Regions from separate parts of the Brevibacillus halotolerans genome, predicted to be linked through region 2. Evidence: riboswitches for the same ligand, from Rfam matches in the RefSeq annotation. Region 2 holds a riboswitch; the other holds the start of a gene.
What was found. A riboswitch is a leader RNA that binds a small molecule or an ion and turns the genes downstream of it on or off. The one in region 2 is predicted to bind FMN.

Region 1 (7,410 bases), on a different contig from region 2:
TTCCCGAGAAATTTCAAGCCCAGTTATGTCGATGCCTGCTTTAGCAAGCGGAATGGTTACTCGTCCAGTCCCACACCCTAATTCTAAGACTTCCCCTTTTGCTGCTTTAGCATATTCTTCATAAAAAGCCAAATCTCCTGCTAATCCTTGCTGTGTGAGATCATAATAGTCAGCCCAATGATACATATTCACAACTGACCCTCCTATACTACCAATTCGTCCGATAAAATATAAGCCATGACTAATTTAGCAGTATTATCAAAAGCAGAGGAATGAGTACGCTCATGCGAGTGGGAGGCATCTACACCAGGTCCAATCAATCCATGAACAACATCATATCCAGCTCGCAGTGCAGCACTAGCATCGGAACCATAATACGGATAAATATCAACCTGATAATTAAGTCCGTTTTCATCAGCCAAGGCAACTAATTTCTTACGGAATCCATAATGATAAGGTCCAGAGGAATCCTTGGCGCAGATCGAAACACAATATTCATCAGTTGTTTGGCCCGTACCGATAGCTCCCATATCCACTGCCAAATACTCTACAGTAGCTGACGGAATGCTTGAATTACCGCCGTACCCAATCTCCTCATTATTACTGATCAAAAAATGTGTCGTATACGGCAGTTCTAGCTTATCTTCCTGAACCGCTTTCATTATACCTAAAAGAATTGCCACGCTTGCTTTATCATCTAAGTGGCGAGATTTCACGAATCCACTCTCTGTCACAGTCGTACGAGGATCAAAAGAGACAAAATCACCAACGCTAATTCCAAGAGCCTTGACCTCTTGAGCATCCGTCACCTTTTCATCCAGTCTGACCTCCATCAAATCTTCTGTACGCTCTGCCTTGCCACTGTCGCGATACACGTGAACAGATGCTTTAGAGGTTACGATCGTTCCTGTATAAATGTGTCCCGTAGCTGTTTCAATCTGGCAATGCTCACCTTCGATCGCATTCCATGCATAGCCACCCACCATGGAAAGCTTGAGGCGACCATTGCTTTTTATTTCTTTCACCATAGCACCAAGTGTATCGACATGAGCTGTTAATAAGCGGTGCTTATCATTGTTGCGACCTGATATTGTCGCTAACAATGCCCCTTTATTAGTCCGCTCAACATGTACACCGCTTTTGCTCAATTCCTCAGTTACCCAGGAAATTACTTGATTGGTGTTACCAGATGGGCTTGGGATTTGTGCCAATTTCACAAATGTATCAATCATGTAAGACAGGGACAAGTTCATCGAATTCTTCCTCTCCTCTTGCTGTTTTTAGACTAGATGTTCTTTTATGTATGCTACTACTTGCTGCACATGATCCTTTACTTTAACTTTAGGGTATATCTGTGCAATCTTGCCTTCTGTATCTAAAATAAAAGTGGAACGCTCAATACCCATATACTCTCGGCCGTACATTTTTTTGAGTACCCACACTCCGTACGCTTCTGCAACACTATGGTCTTCATCCGCAATTAAAGGAAACGGCAATTCGTGTTTTGCAATAAACTTATCATGGGAGGTAACGCTATCCGGGCTTACCCCAAGCACTACTGTATTAAGAGTGGAAAATTCAGCATGATAATCTCGGAAATCACATGCTTCCGTCGTACATCCAGGCGTGGAGTCCTTTGGATAAAAATAAAGCACGACGTTTTTGCCGCGATAATCCTCTAGGTTTATCGTTTGTCCATTATTTGCAGGTTTCTTAAAAGTTGGTGCTATTTGACCGACTTCCAACATGAAAATCCCTTCTTTCCTTCATTTTTCTTATTGTAACAAAAGTTAGGTTCAGGAAAAAGAAAAGGGAGAAGATGCATTGCACTTTACTTAATAAAACATTACGATTACATAATAGTAAAAATTCCGACCTTTCCAAATAGAAAAAGGAGAACCTGGTGATGGCTAACGTGATAAAAGAAGTATTTGAAATAACAGATCCTGAGGCACTTAAATCCTTCGCTGTGCCTGAAAGAGTTAAAATTTTACAGCTTTTTGAAGACCTAGAGCCTCGAACTGCAAAGCAAATTGCTACTGAACTAGGGGAAAACGCGGCACGGCTACATTACCATGTTAAGGAATTGGTAAAAGTCGGTCTATTACAACAAGTGGATACCCGTGTAAAAGGCTCCATTGTGGAAAAGTACTATCAGCCAATTGCAAAAGTCATCAGGGCTAATTTGCACCTCGTTGTGGAGGAAAATGCTCAGCAATTAAGTGAAATCATGTTCTCTCCGTTACATGCGACTGAACAAGAGCTGCTTTATACCATGAATCATCTGGCTGCATCTGACATTGATAAACGAAAGGACTATCAAGACACCTTTGCATACAACTTTGGGAATTTACATTTGACAAAAGAAGAACGTAATCAGCTTTTTAGTGAAATGAAGGATCTCTACCAGCGTTATAAAGATAACAAGCCGTCAGCCGATCGTCTAAACTTTCATTACCTAAATCTGCTTTTCCCGACTTCACCGCGTCAAGATGATCCAGATAACGCTGAATTCGTAGACGATGATGAATAAGTAGCCCACCCTATCCAGAAAGGAGCTGCTATGCATGCATAAGTCCGAAGTATATACCGTACTGTTTGATTTTGATGGAACGATTGCTGATACATTACCAGCCATTTTTACAGCCATTCGCCATACCTTTTATACGTTTCTGCAAGAGGAGTATTCTGATCAGCAGATTATGGAATTATTCGGGCCACCGGAAGCGGGAATTATTAAAAACAAGATTCCGTCTGAGAGATATGAGGAAGCTCTTCAGTGCTTTTATGACAAATATGTAGATGAACACCGCGGGCTAGTAACCCCTGCACCGCTGCTCACTATGCTTGAAGCTTTAAAACACGCAGGCATTCAGATGGGAATTATTACAGGGAAAGGCAGAAGGAGTGCCGATCTTTCTCTTGAGGCATTAAAACTGACCGATTATTTTCAAATTGTCATAGCAGGCGACGAAGTCACAAATCATAAGCCGCATCCTGAAGGCATTCTTCATGCAATGCAACAGCTCCGAGCCTGCCCGGAACATACTCTTTATGTAGGAGACAGCCAAGCTGATGTCACCGCGGCTAGAGCTGCCGGCATTTGTGCGGTTGGTGTGAATTGGTTCCCCGCATCGCAAAGCAACGGGATTTTTGATCCTTCTCCCGATGTATTATTTACAGAGCCTGCGATGATGATGGAATGGCTGTTAAAAAGATGGAATATAGGTAGTAACTAAGCTCAAAGAAAAAAGAGGCCTCCCCTTATCTAGCTGGGAGCAACCTCTTTTTTTCTTTTTGTTTTATGCAAAATTCGTCTAAGCTTACGAAATAACTGGTTTACTTGACGAAGCAGGATTGGTGACTAGTAAGCCAAGTCGTGCAGACATTTTGACAAATACCGGGTAAGCAATCAACGACAGCAAGACACCTTTGATAATGCTAAAAGGTACAATACCAAGCAAGATCATGCTCCACAGACTTTCCATATGGAACATCTGTAGTAATTGCTCTATCGAAATTGAGTAGAGTACCGCATAGAAAGGTAACAATAAAAAGTAGTTTGCCATAGCCATAATCACTGTCATAACCAGCGTACCTGCCGATAGCCCCAAAACAAAACCGACTTTATTTTTATATAAGCGCTGTGTATAAACAGCCAAAAACACAAAGCTTCCGCCTGCCAGCGCATTCGCAATTTCTCCAATAATAAAACCATCTGTGTTTTTTAGCAGAAGATGCAAGCCATTCTTTAAGACTTCAATGAGTACTCCCGCTGCTGGGCCAAAAACAAGCCCGCCAATAATAGCTGGTACCGTACTAAAATCAAGCTTTAAAAAAGTCGGCATCAACGGCACATGAAACTCCAGATAGTACAAAAGAAACGCAATGGCTGAAAGCATAGGGATCGTAACTAGCTTTCTCAGACGCTGTCTTTGAATCGTGTGACTTGTTTTTCCTTGCATGTTGACCATCCTCTCTTTTTCTTTCTCCTTCTTGAGAGATGGCAACAGCAATCCGCAACCACGTGTTATTTTTTTACTCTACTGCCAAACAAACTTACGACGACTGTTCCGCTCTTAGAAAAGAATAAAAAAGCCCCTAAAAAAGCATCATGCTTCTTCAGGGGCATACTGACGATCTTTACCATAATCCAGAGGGTATAGGGAAACAAAGGGCTGTTTATCGAGCAGTCCTCTCCCTCAGCCGACACAACAAAATAAGCACGTGTGCATCGTACTGTCGTCATCCTTCTCCCATCCAGACTGTACTGTCGGCTCTGGATTCTCACCAGATCCTGCACACTTCTGCCTCATTTCAGCAAAAGTGGCTCGCGGGCTAACGCTCGATATGCGCATCACCGCCGGTCGGGAATTTCACCCTGCCCCGAAGGAATTGTGAAATTTTTCTCACGTAATTATTATACTCTGAAATTCCACGTATGACAATATCATTTTATGAAGCTATTCCTCACGAGCCTGCACCGCTATATTTTTTAACCCCTTGGTTCCAGATTAAAATCCCTAAGGTAAAAAAGATGATTCCCATCACAGGCGTTAGCATTGTGTACCCATATAAATCCTCTTTTTTCAAAAAATAAGCTGAAGGATAGAAGCCTACAAATGCGAATGGCAAAATCCATTTCAATAAAATTGCGATTGCATTGTTGTAAATGTCTACTGGATATCGCCCATAGTTTTGAATATTCCAGATCATAGGAGCAATTCCCGTACGTGAGTCGCTATAAAAGCTCACGGATGCTATTGCAGTATAAACACCACCGTAGATCAAGGTACTACTCAATACTAACAGGATAAAGATAATGGGATCGTACCAGGAGATTGTAAGCTGTAGCTTCCATCCTGCATACAGCATAATTAACAGCCCCGTCAGAACTCCAAATATACGATCTGGTGAAATGGATTCCAGCGAAATTTGCGCCAAATGATTGACTGGCCGCGTCAAGATGCGATCCATCTCTCCTCTGATAATATAGCGCTCATTAAAATCCCAAAAACCAAAAAACATCGTAAACAAGGCATATGGAACTAAAAAGTATCCATAAATAAAAATAATCTCATACATCGTCCAGCCCTGAATGTTTGGAACATGTGTAAATACAACTAAAATGAATACCAGATTTAACAGTTCACTTACGATATTGGACAGCAATTCCACGATGAAGTTGGCCCGATACGACAGTTTTACTTTAAAATACTGGCTAAGATAATCTTGAAACAAACGTATAACTTGCCCCATCTGGCTATCCTCCTTGCACGACCAAATTTCGTTTTGCACGTTGCCACAACAGAATAATTGGTATAAATAATAACGCGATCCAAATAACCTGTGTGCCAATTGCTATCCAGGCTTTTTCACCATGGAGTGCCCCTGTAAAAATCATACTAGGCGTAAAATTGATAGCCTGAAACGGCAGATATTGTAAGATCGTTTGGGTGACTCCAGGAAAAAAGCTAATCGGAATAACAACACCTGACAGCAAATCTACCACCATGCGTTTTGCCATAATCATTCCTTCATTTCTCATTAAGAAAAACGTTAGTAGGCCTGTGAGCAAATTAATTTGGGTATTTACCACAAAACCAAGTAACAAGCTTACACTGTACATCCCCCATATTTCCCCACTGCTTGGAAACTCGAACGGAATGAACAACCGAACAATGAGAAGTCCCGGAAAAGCAAAAAACACAAGGCGAAAAATCCCTTCTCCCAAGGCTTGTGCTGTTTTGACTGACAGGTAATTATAAGGACGAATTAGCTCAATAGCTACTTTCCCTTCTCTGACATCCTGACCTATTTCTTGGTCGATATTGTTAAAGTAGAATGCACGAGACATCCAAGCAATTGCTACATAAGAGGTCATTTGAACCAAAGACATACCAACGAGATTGTCCTGCCCGGAATAGATTGCCCCCCACAAGAAGTAATAAGCTCCGATATTAATCGCATAAATGATGATCCCGCTGTAGTAATTTACCCGGTAAGCAAGCAGGGTCAGAAAGCGAATTCGTATCAGCTCTTGATAAAGTTTCCACATGCTAAAATCCCCCGCTTGTCGTCGAGTAAATGTTACGTACAATCTCTTCCGTGGAGGTTTCTTTGATTGTTACATCGGTTAGTTCAAAGCTAGCCATCACTTGCGTCAAAATGGCCGGCAGCTTTTCATGCTGAAAAGAAACAGATAGGGAGTATGCATTAATGCCCTCAATACTGCATTCAAACTCAGATAAAGTAGCCCGCAGATTCTCGGTAGTCATTTTTTGTTTAAATTGGAATACTACTTCGGTTTTATTCCCCCAGCGTTCCTTCAAATCAGTTAAGAGTCCGTCAAAAATCAACTTGCCGCTGTCCATCACTAAGACTCGTTTACACAGTGCCTCAATATCAGATACATCGTGTGTAGTAAGCAAAACGGTGGTATTTTCCGTTTCGTTTAGACTTTTTAGGAAGTCACGAATCTTTTGTTTTACCAGTACATCTAAGCCTACTGTTGGCTCATCAAGGAACAGCAGCTTCGGTTTATGAATAAGAGCAGCAGCGATTTCACAGCGCATTCTCTGTCCAAGACTTAATTTACGAACAGGCTGCTGAATGAATGAGCCCATGTCTAATTCTTCTATTAACCGATCCTGCCACGCCTGTCCTGCTACCTCATCTACCTTATAGACCCGGCGCAATAGACGAAACGACTCTAATGGAGACAAGTCCCACCACAGTTGTGAACGTTGCCCAAAAACAACCCCGATGGACTCAACATATTTTTCTCGATCCCGGTGCGGATGATAGCCATTAATTAAAATCTCTCCGCTAGAAGGGGTTAAAATGCCTGTCAGCATTTTGATAGTTGTTGATTTACCGGCTCCATTTTCACCAATTAAGGCAAACATCTCACCTGCTTGTACCTCGAAGCTAAGCTCATGAACAGCACGAACTGTTTTATATTCTCGTTGAAAGAGATCGCGAAAAGCACCAGACAAGCCATTGCGAGCTTGGTGAATGCGAAATACTTTCTCTAATTGCGTAACATTTATCATATTTCTCGCGTTCCTTCCTCTCCTGCTTTATGGTATAACTGCCACGATAGATAGTGTATATGAGCCAAAGACAACTTGCAAAAAGAAACTTGCCCCAAATACACTTGGTATCCTATGTTATGATAAAAAGGTCGAAAAAGGAGTGAAAGAAATCATGAATCGTGAACAATCAACTAAACTACATGAACAAGCTTACGGTGTTATTGTCGGGGGCGTAAACAGCCCTTCCCGTTCGTTTAAGGCCGTTGGTGGCGGTTCTCCTGTCGTCATGGCAAAAGCACAAGGAGCTTATTTTTGGGACGTAGATGGAAATAAATACATAGATTATCTGGCAGCGTACGGTCCCATCATTACT
Region 2 (7,410 bases):
GTTCTACCAAATGAACGTGATCGTAATGTGAATGAGTAAGCAGTATCATCGTTACCTCTGCACCGAGGTCAGCAAGCATGGTCGTAATACGTTCCAAATCCCATGCAGGGTCCACAATTGCTGCCTTCCCCGTAGCTTGATCCATGATGATATAACTGTAGTTGAAACCAACTTTGAGTTTGTATAAACGATACGTATCATTCATATGATCCGCATATCTCCTTTCAAAGTTGTTTATCTAAAAACAAAAAAGAGGAATTACTCCCCTCTTACATTTTTTATGTATGTAAATTGGGCTGATTGCGGTTACATTTTGCAGGTTATGTGAGCTTGTAGACATACCTTCTCCATATCGTCTACAAATATGTACACTACTTATCATTTCATGTATGTACCCTAGTTTCTCTTAACGTGCCGAAACAACGATTAGTTTCCACTAGAGAATGAATAGTCGTTACAGTGAAAATGCTTTGCCTATATGATCAAGAAAAAATTCTTAATTTTATAATTAGTGGTATTATACAAATAATACTGTGGAATGTCGATAATTGTCAATTTGTTATTTTATACAATAGAATTGAATAACATTTTATGGTTATTAATTAACAAAAGTTTGGAAAAATTATGGTTGATTTACTTTTCAACTAGCCTATAATTATATTCAACATAAATAAAAATCTTTACATAGCACCCAGACATTTTGACTACTGAAAGATGTACGTAAAAAAACTTTTTGAAAGGAATAATTACTTTGAAATGGTATGCTCTTTACGTAAGATCAGGCGGCGAAGAAATAGTTAAAGATCATTTGAACTATTATTTTGATGAACAAACTTTGTATGCTCTCATACCTAAGAGAAAAGTTCCTGAGAAAAAGAACGGAGCCATTTTTCACAATATTAAAATTTTATTCCCTGGCTATGTCTTAATTAAAACGGATATGACTTCAAGTATTTTTTACAAAATCAAAGAAATACCTAACCTATACAAATTTGTTAATATAGGTCCCATATATTCAAAATTAACAAGTAGCAATCATGCTAAGAAGGATATTTCAATCACGAATTTTTCAGCTATTGATGATGAAGAAATGTCCCCGCTCTTACGATTATTAGGCAATACAGACATCATTACGTATTCAAAAATTCACTTAGAAAATTCAGAGGTCTATGTCAATTCGGGTCCCTTAAAAGGAATGGAAGGACAGATTAAAAAAGTAGATCGACACAAAAAACGCGCTAAAGTACTCATAAAATTTATGGGTTCAGAAAAATTGGTCGATCTTGGTGTTGAAATACTTTCCAGCTCAAAAAATCTAAATATTAGCAACTAAAGAACTATTGTTCACTTTTTTGCCATTATTAGATGATTACTTTCACTTATCTGCCTATTACTGTAGTCATCCCGTAAAAGTTCTACCCATCAAGCATCTTCGGATTGTAAGCCCCTTGACTTAGTTACAATTTCAATAGCATTTATAGATTTTCGTAAGAAAGCTTCAGTCTGTTCATAAACGGATTTAAAATTATTAAAATTCCAAACATAAATCTGCTTTATTCGTATTCTTTCATTAACAATTACAACGTTCTATTTTTTGTAGAAAAGAGCTACCGAATCTATCGGTAGCTCACATTTTAATACCATTTAGCAAGGTTGTTCAAAGCTACGTGCCAAATTCGCCATTTCAATAGCGGAAGCGGCCGCTTCACATCCTTTATTTCCGGCCTTTGTCCCAGCACGTTCAATAGCTTGTTCAATATTATCAGTCGTCAGGACACCAAAAATAATAGGTACTCCACTGCTCATAGAAAGAGCTGCTACTCCTTTTGCACATTCATTGCAAACATAATCAAAATGAGGAGTCGATCCGCGAATCACTGCTCCTAATGTAATAATCGCGTCAAAACGCGCTGTTTCGGCCATTTTTTTCGCCATAAGTGGAATCTCAAAGGCACCAGGAACCCATGCCATTTCAATTTGGGCTTCTTCCACACCATGCCGTTTTAATGTATCTAAAGCCCCACTTACTAGTTTACTGACAATTAATTCGTTAAAACGACCAGCAACAACTCCTATACGCAATCCTGAACCGACGAGCTTGCCTTCCCAGATTTTCATATTCATCCTCATTTCTTCATTATAATATAGTTAGCATATGTCCTAGTTTCTGTTGCTTGGTATGCAGGTAATGGTAATTATGCTGATGACTTTTCATTTGAAGCGGTACTCGTTCCGTTACTTTTAGACCATATCCATTGAGTGCCACGATTTTTCTAGGATTATTGGTTAAAAGACGCAATTTCTTGGCCCCCAGATCACGCAATATTTGTGCACCAATTCCATATTCACGTAAATCAGCGGGGAAGCCTAGCCGTTCATTGGCTTCAACAGTATCTAAGCCTTCTTCCTGTAGCTGATATGCTTTTAATTTGTTTATTAAGCCAATTCCGCGCCCTTCCTGTCTCATATATAGCAGAATTCCGGCTCCTACCTCGTCGATTTGTTGCAGGGCAGCATGCAATTGTGGTCCGCAATCGCAACGAAGAGAACCAAATATATCGCCTGTTAAGCATTCAGAATGCACACGCACTAAGACAGGTTGATCAGGGCGAATATCTCCCTTAACAAGAGCTACATGTTCCTTTCCATCCAACGTATTCGAGTAGGCAAAGATGCGAAAATCTCCGTATTCTGTAGGCAGAATGGTCTGTGCCTCCTTCTTCACCAGCGATTCGCTTTGCATACGATAATGAATCAGTTGTTCGATCGAAACAATTTTTAGATCTAAACGCTTTGCTATTTCTAATAGAGCAGGTAAACGTGCCATGCTTCCATCCTCTTGCATGATTTCGCAAATTACCCCAGCAGGATAACCACCAGCAAGCCTTGCCAGATCTACCGCCGCTTCTGTATGTCCTGCCCGCTTTAATACTCCGCCCTCCTTGGCAACCAATGGAAAAATATGTCCAGGGCGCCGGAAACGATCAGCTTCTGCTTGCGGGTCAAGCATTGCCATGATCGTTTGTGAACGCTCATGCGCCGATATCCCTGTATGCGTATCCCTTTCATCTATGGACACTGTAAAAGCTGTTCCATGATGATCTGTATTATTTTCCACCATCTGTCTTAGCTGTAGCTCACGAGCTCTTTTATCCTCAATCGAAACGCAAACCAGCCCTCTTCCATGGGTAACCATGAAATTAATCATCTCAGGTGTTGCCTTCTCCGCCATGCACAGAAAATCTCCTTCATTTTCCCGATTCTCGTCATCGACCACAATAATGGGCTTCCCCTGACGCAATTCCTCTAGCGCCTCTTCTATCGTGTGAAGCATGTAGATTCCCTCCTAGCCATTGGTATTAGACAAACCCATTGTCACGTAAAAAGCTTTCTGTTACAGAATGTTGCTTGTTGCGAGCAGAATGCAAAGAATGGAGTAAGCTTCCTTGAGAAGCTAGTAGCCTTTCCACATATTTACCAATCACATCATTTTCAAGATTTACGCATTTCCCCACCTGTTTCTTTCCGAGCGTAGTAACTGCTGCGGTATGAGGAATGACCGAGACGGAAAAGGAGTTGGCTTTGATGGCAACCACTGTTAAGCTTATTCCATCTACTGTAATAGAGCCTTGGGGAATGAGATAACGCTGGATATCTGCTCCCGCTTCTATTTCGAATAGTATGGCATTTTCATTTTGCCTTTTCGATAAAATTCTTCCTTTCCCATCAACATGCCCTAATACCAGATGGCCACCTAATCTGTCGCCAATAGACATCGCCCGCTCCAAATTTACTAGCTCACCATTCCGGAACTCACCCAGATTCGTTCTCTTCAGCGTCTCTGGCATAACATCAACTACAAAGCCATTAGCGGTAAACTCGGTAACCGTTAAACAAACTCCATTTACTGCAATGGAATCACCTATTTTACTACCCTCTACAACCAGCCTAGCGTTAATATGCAGGCTGCCAGCCTTTTGACTGGCTAAAAATCCAGTGATCGTACCTACTTCCTCAATTATCCCCGTGAACATGATCGTCCTCACTCCTTATGAATTGCCATGATCCGTCCAAAGTGGGTAACCCGTTATCTTTACTTCCTGTTCACTCACCTTCTCTACTGCTACATCTCTGAGTTGAATCGCATCTTTCATCAAAGGAATACCGTTTCCTCCGTAGGCGACTGGAGATTCCACTCCACCCACAAGTGTAAAAGCGACATAGGCTATTACCTTTTGAATCGCTTGTGCCTCTAAAAACGCCCCGCTTATCTTGCTGCCACCTTCTACAAGTACCGATACAATTTCTGCCTCTCCCAAGGTTTGGAGGACAAATGGTATCGTTACTTGATCCTCTTGTTGCACCGTGATTCGAATTCCTTTTGCACGCAGGAAATCTACTTTTTGTTGAGAAGCTCTTCTTGTGGTAAAAATCCAAACTGGCGATGTAGTATCTTTGAGAATCGTAGCTGTCTTTGGAATACGAAGGGTTTGATCAAGAACGACTCGTATCGGCTGTCTTCCCTTTTCATACAACCGGGCTGTCAGTAAGGGATCATCTTTTATCACCGTGTTTATACCCACTAAAATTGCGTCAGACTTGGCCCGTTCCGCATGAACTTCCCTGCGTGCCAATTCACTCGTTATCCATTTGCTATCGCCGGTTGCTGTAGCCAGCTTCCCATCTAATGTACTGGCCGTCTTCAGCGTAACAAACGGCCTTTTCGTATGAATATAATGAAAAAACGATTCATTGCATTCTCGGGCTTCCTTTTCGAATACACCGACCTGCACATCTATACCAGCATGTTTTAAAGCTGCTACACCTTTACCTGCCACCAGTGGATTAGGGTCTTCTATGGCAATGACAACCCGTGCCACTCCTGCATCTAGTAGCGCTTGAACGCAGGGTGGTGTTTTCCCATAATGACTGCATGGCTCCAAGGTTACGTATACAGTCGCCCCCGCTGCCTTTTCCCCAGCCATTCGTAAGGCATGAATTTCAGCGTGAGACTCACCTGCCCGAAGATGGGCTCCTAGACCAACAATGCTCCCATTTTTCACAATAACAGCACCCACTGTAGGATTAGGAGATGTTTGATGACTCGCTCCTTCTGCCAATTGAATTGCTATCTTCATAAAAGCTTGATCCAACAGCACTTGATTCTCACATTCGCTCCTCTTCCATTCTTGAAGCTCATTCATAAGCGTTCCTCCTTTCTGTGTTTTTTTGTTCTGTGTATCTTGCTTTTACTCTTGCAAACGCACCTTGGTTACTTTCATAACCTATTTTTTTACAATAAAAAAATGCCCTTTTCATTAAAAGGGCATAGAGAAATACAGCCTACCGTCGGATTTTTCAAAAAACAGATACATAAAGTGTTACACCACCGCAAATAGATCATGCCTTGACTGACATATTTTGAATATATCTAAATAAACCGTCTTCTCATTTATGAAAAAACAGTCTGCGATGGCCACCACAATTTAAGTCATGTATCCTCATTGAAAAATGTGATAAGCCTTGTACCTTCTCCCATCCGGACTATACCGTCGGCCTTGGATTTTCACCAAGTCAGTCGCAAAAACGGTTTGCGAGTCGCGGGCTCAGACATAATCGTCATTACCGCCGGTCGGGAATTTCACCCTGCCCTGAAGGTGGTTATGCAATTGCCTGTAGTATAGCACAAGTATCCATACATGGGAACGGCTACTTTTCTGACTTCTTGTCAATCGCTTTGTATTTTGTTGGATAATAAGCTACAGCTTGGTCTTCCTAGTAACGGAAAAAATTTTGTGTTTACACTAGAAACCTACGTCCTACTATCCTGATTGTCACTGCTTGTCCAACGTCTAATGCCGACATCCTCATCATGGAGAATACGTTCATTATGTTGAAAAGGAGCATTAGTAATGTCTGTCTGCTAATCTTCCAAGCCGCTTTTCCTTCATGATTGTGTATCATCCCTGAAAAAGTTGGATAAGATTACCGCATGTATCATGAAACACAGCAATTGATGTCCCTTCTATATCTACAGGCTTACTCTTAAAGACTACACCCAGTTTTAGCAGTCTTTCATACTCTTTGTGAATATCGTCAACAGCAAACGTCATTAACGGAATGCCTGCCTCAAACATTTCTTTTTGAAATGTTTTCGCAGCGGGATGCCCCAGTGGTTCCAAAAGCAATTCAATATCTTCCGGGCCTTCCGGCGAAACAACCGTTATCCATTTAAAATCTCCTACTGGAAAGTCGCTTTTTTTCACAAAGCCTAAAACCTCTGTATAAAATGAAAGAGCTCTATCCTGATCGTTGACAAATATACTTGTTAGTTTAATTTTCATTGAAATTCCCTTTCCTCTAAGATAAATTCAAGCTGAACACAGAGAATATACCAAAATGGAACGAATTTGTGCATTTATCCATCTATATTATTGATCAAACTTTCACTTCCATTCCAACTCCTTAAAAAGACCGATTGCCCTTTCCGCTTCCCTAATTTTTGCACAAATATTTAGATATAGCGTTAGCTACATATATAATTAAATACAGCTCCTTTTCCATAGCAAAGAATGTATGTAAAAAGTCCTGAATTTAATATAGTCGTATTGACAATATAAAAATAACTATATAAAATAACCTCAAGAACACGTAGAAAGGAGCTTCACACTTTGCAAATTCCTCCAAAGGAAAAGCCAGTCTATCGATCTCCTGATGGCTTACCTACCGACATTTGTATATTTACGATTACATCGGAGCCTAGAAAAGATACCAAGCACAAATCCCTTCCCGATCGTAAGCTAAAAATATTGCTGATTCAGCGTGATCCACAAAGCGATCGCTTTCCAGGGTATTGGGCTTTTCCTGGTGGTTTTCTCAATGAACACGAAACACTTGATCAATGTGCTGAACGTGAGCTGCGTGAGGAAACACACATCTTAAATGAGAAGGTACATATTAAGCAGCTAAGAGCCTACTATACTCCAGGCCGTGATCCGGGTGGATGGATTCCAACCGTTGCCTATTATGCCCTTGTTAATGAGCAGGCATTGACTGGATTTAAGGCTGATGACGATGCTGTAGATGCGCGTTTGTTCACGGTTGAGGAAGCAATGTCCATGAATTTGGCGTTTGATCACAACGAAATCTTAAAGGATGCTCTGCAAAAAATCCAAGAGATTATGGTTCAAACTAATATTGCGAAAGAATTTCTACCCGAAGAGTTTACCTTATCTGAGCTGCTTCAGGTCATTGAGACGGTCGTACCTGATTTTAAAGTAGATCGCTCTAACTTTAGCAGACGCTTGGTGTCTACCATAAATAGAAAAGGGATTATTGAAGAAGTCAGAGATGCGGAAGGTTCTTCTAAATACTCGAATAAATACTCACAAAATCCAGCCAAATTATATA

Region 1: it holds a riboswitch for FMN, as region 2 does, so the genes downstream of both, O0550_RS20435 (ECF transporter S component) here and ribD (bifunctional diaminohydroxyphosphoribosylaminopyrimidine deaminase/5-amino-6-(5-phosphoribosylamino)uracil reductase RibD) in region 2, are expected to answer to the same signal.

The regions. Positions count from the first base shown of each region.
Region 1 covers NZ_JAPTNK010000020.1:73,376-80,785, reverse strand. Annotated here, with positions in the region: gene O0550_RS20460 (class I SAM-dependent methyltransferase) at 1-186, opposite strand, end outside; gene O0550_RS20455 (M42 family metallopeptidase) at 204-1,253, opposite strand; gene bcp (thioredoxin-dependent thiol peroxidase) at 1,281-1,748, opposite strand; gene O0550_RS20445 (winged helix-turn-helix domain-containing protein) at 1,907-2,533, shown strand; gene O0550_RS20440 (HAD family hydrolase) at 2,568-3,239, shown strand; gene O0550_RS20435 (ECF transporter S component) at 3,324-3,965, opposite strand; FMN riboswitch at 4,245-4,398, opposite strand; gene O0550_RS20430 (ABC transporter permease) at 4,471-5,259, opposite strand; gene O0550_RS20425 (ABC transporter permease) at 5,264-6,058, opposite strand; gene O0550_RS20420 (ABC transporter ATP-binding protein) at 6,060-7,055, opposite strand; gene O0550_RS20415 (glutamate-1-semialdehyde 2,1-aminomutase) at 7,210-7,410, shown strand, end outside.
Region 2 covers NZ_JAPTNK010000006.1:49,160-56,569, forward strand. Annotated here, with positions in the region: gene O0550_RS10105 (MBL fold metallo-hydrolase) at 1-205, opposite strand, end outside; gene loaP (antiterminator LoaP) at 752-1,333, shown strand; gene ribH (6,7-dimethyl-8-ribityllumazine synthase) at 1,645-2,118, opposite strand; gene O0550_RS10120 (bifunctional 3,4-dihydroxy-2-butanone-4-phosphate synthase/GTP cyclohydrolase II) at 2,138-3,334, opposite strand; gene O0550_RS10125 (riboflavin synthase) at 3,360-4,034, opposite strand; gene ribD (bifunctional diaminohydroxyphosphoribosylaminopyrimidine deaminase/5-amino-6-(5-phosphoribosylamino)uracil reductase RibD) at 4,050-5,204, opposite strand; FMN riboswitch at 5,524-5,663, opposite strand; gene O0550_RS10135 (VOC family protein) at 5,961-6,344, opposite strand; gene O0550_RS10140 (NUDIX hydrolase) at 6,672-7,410, shown strand, end outside.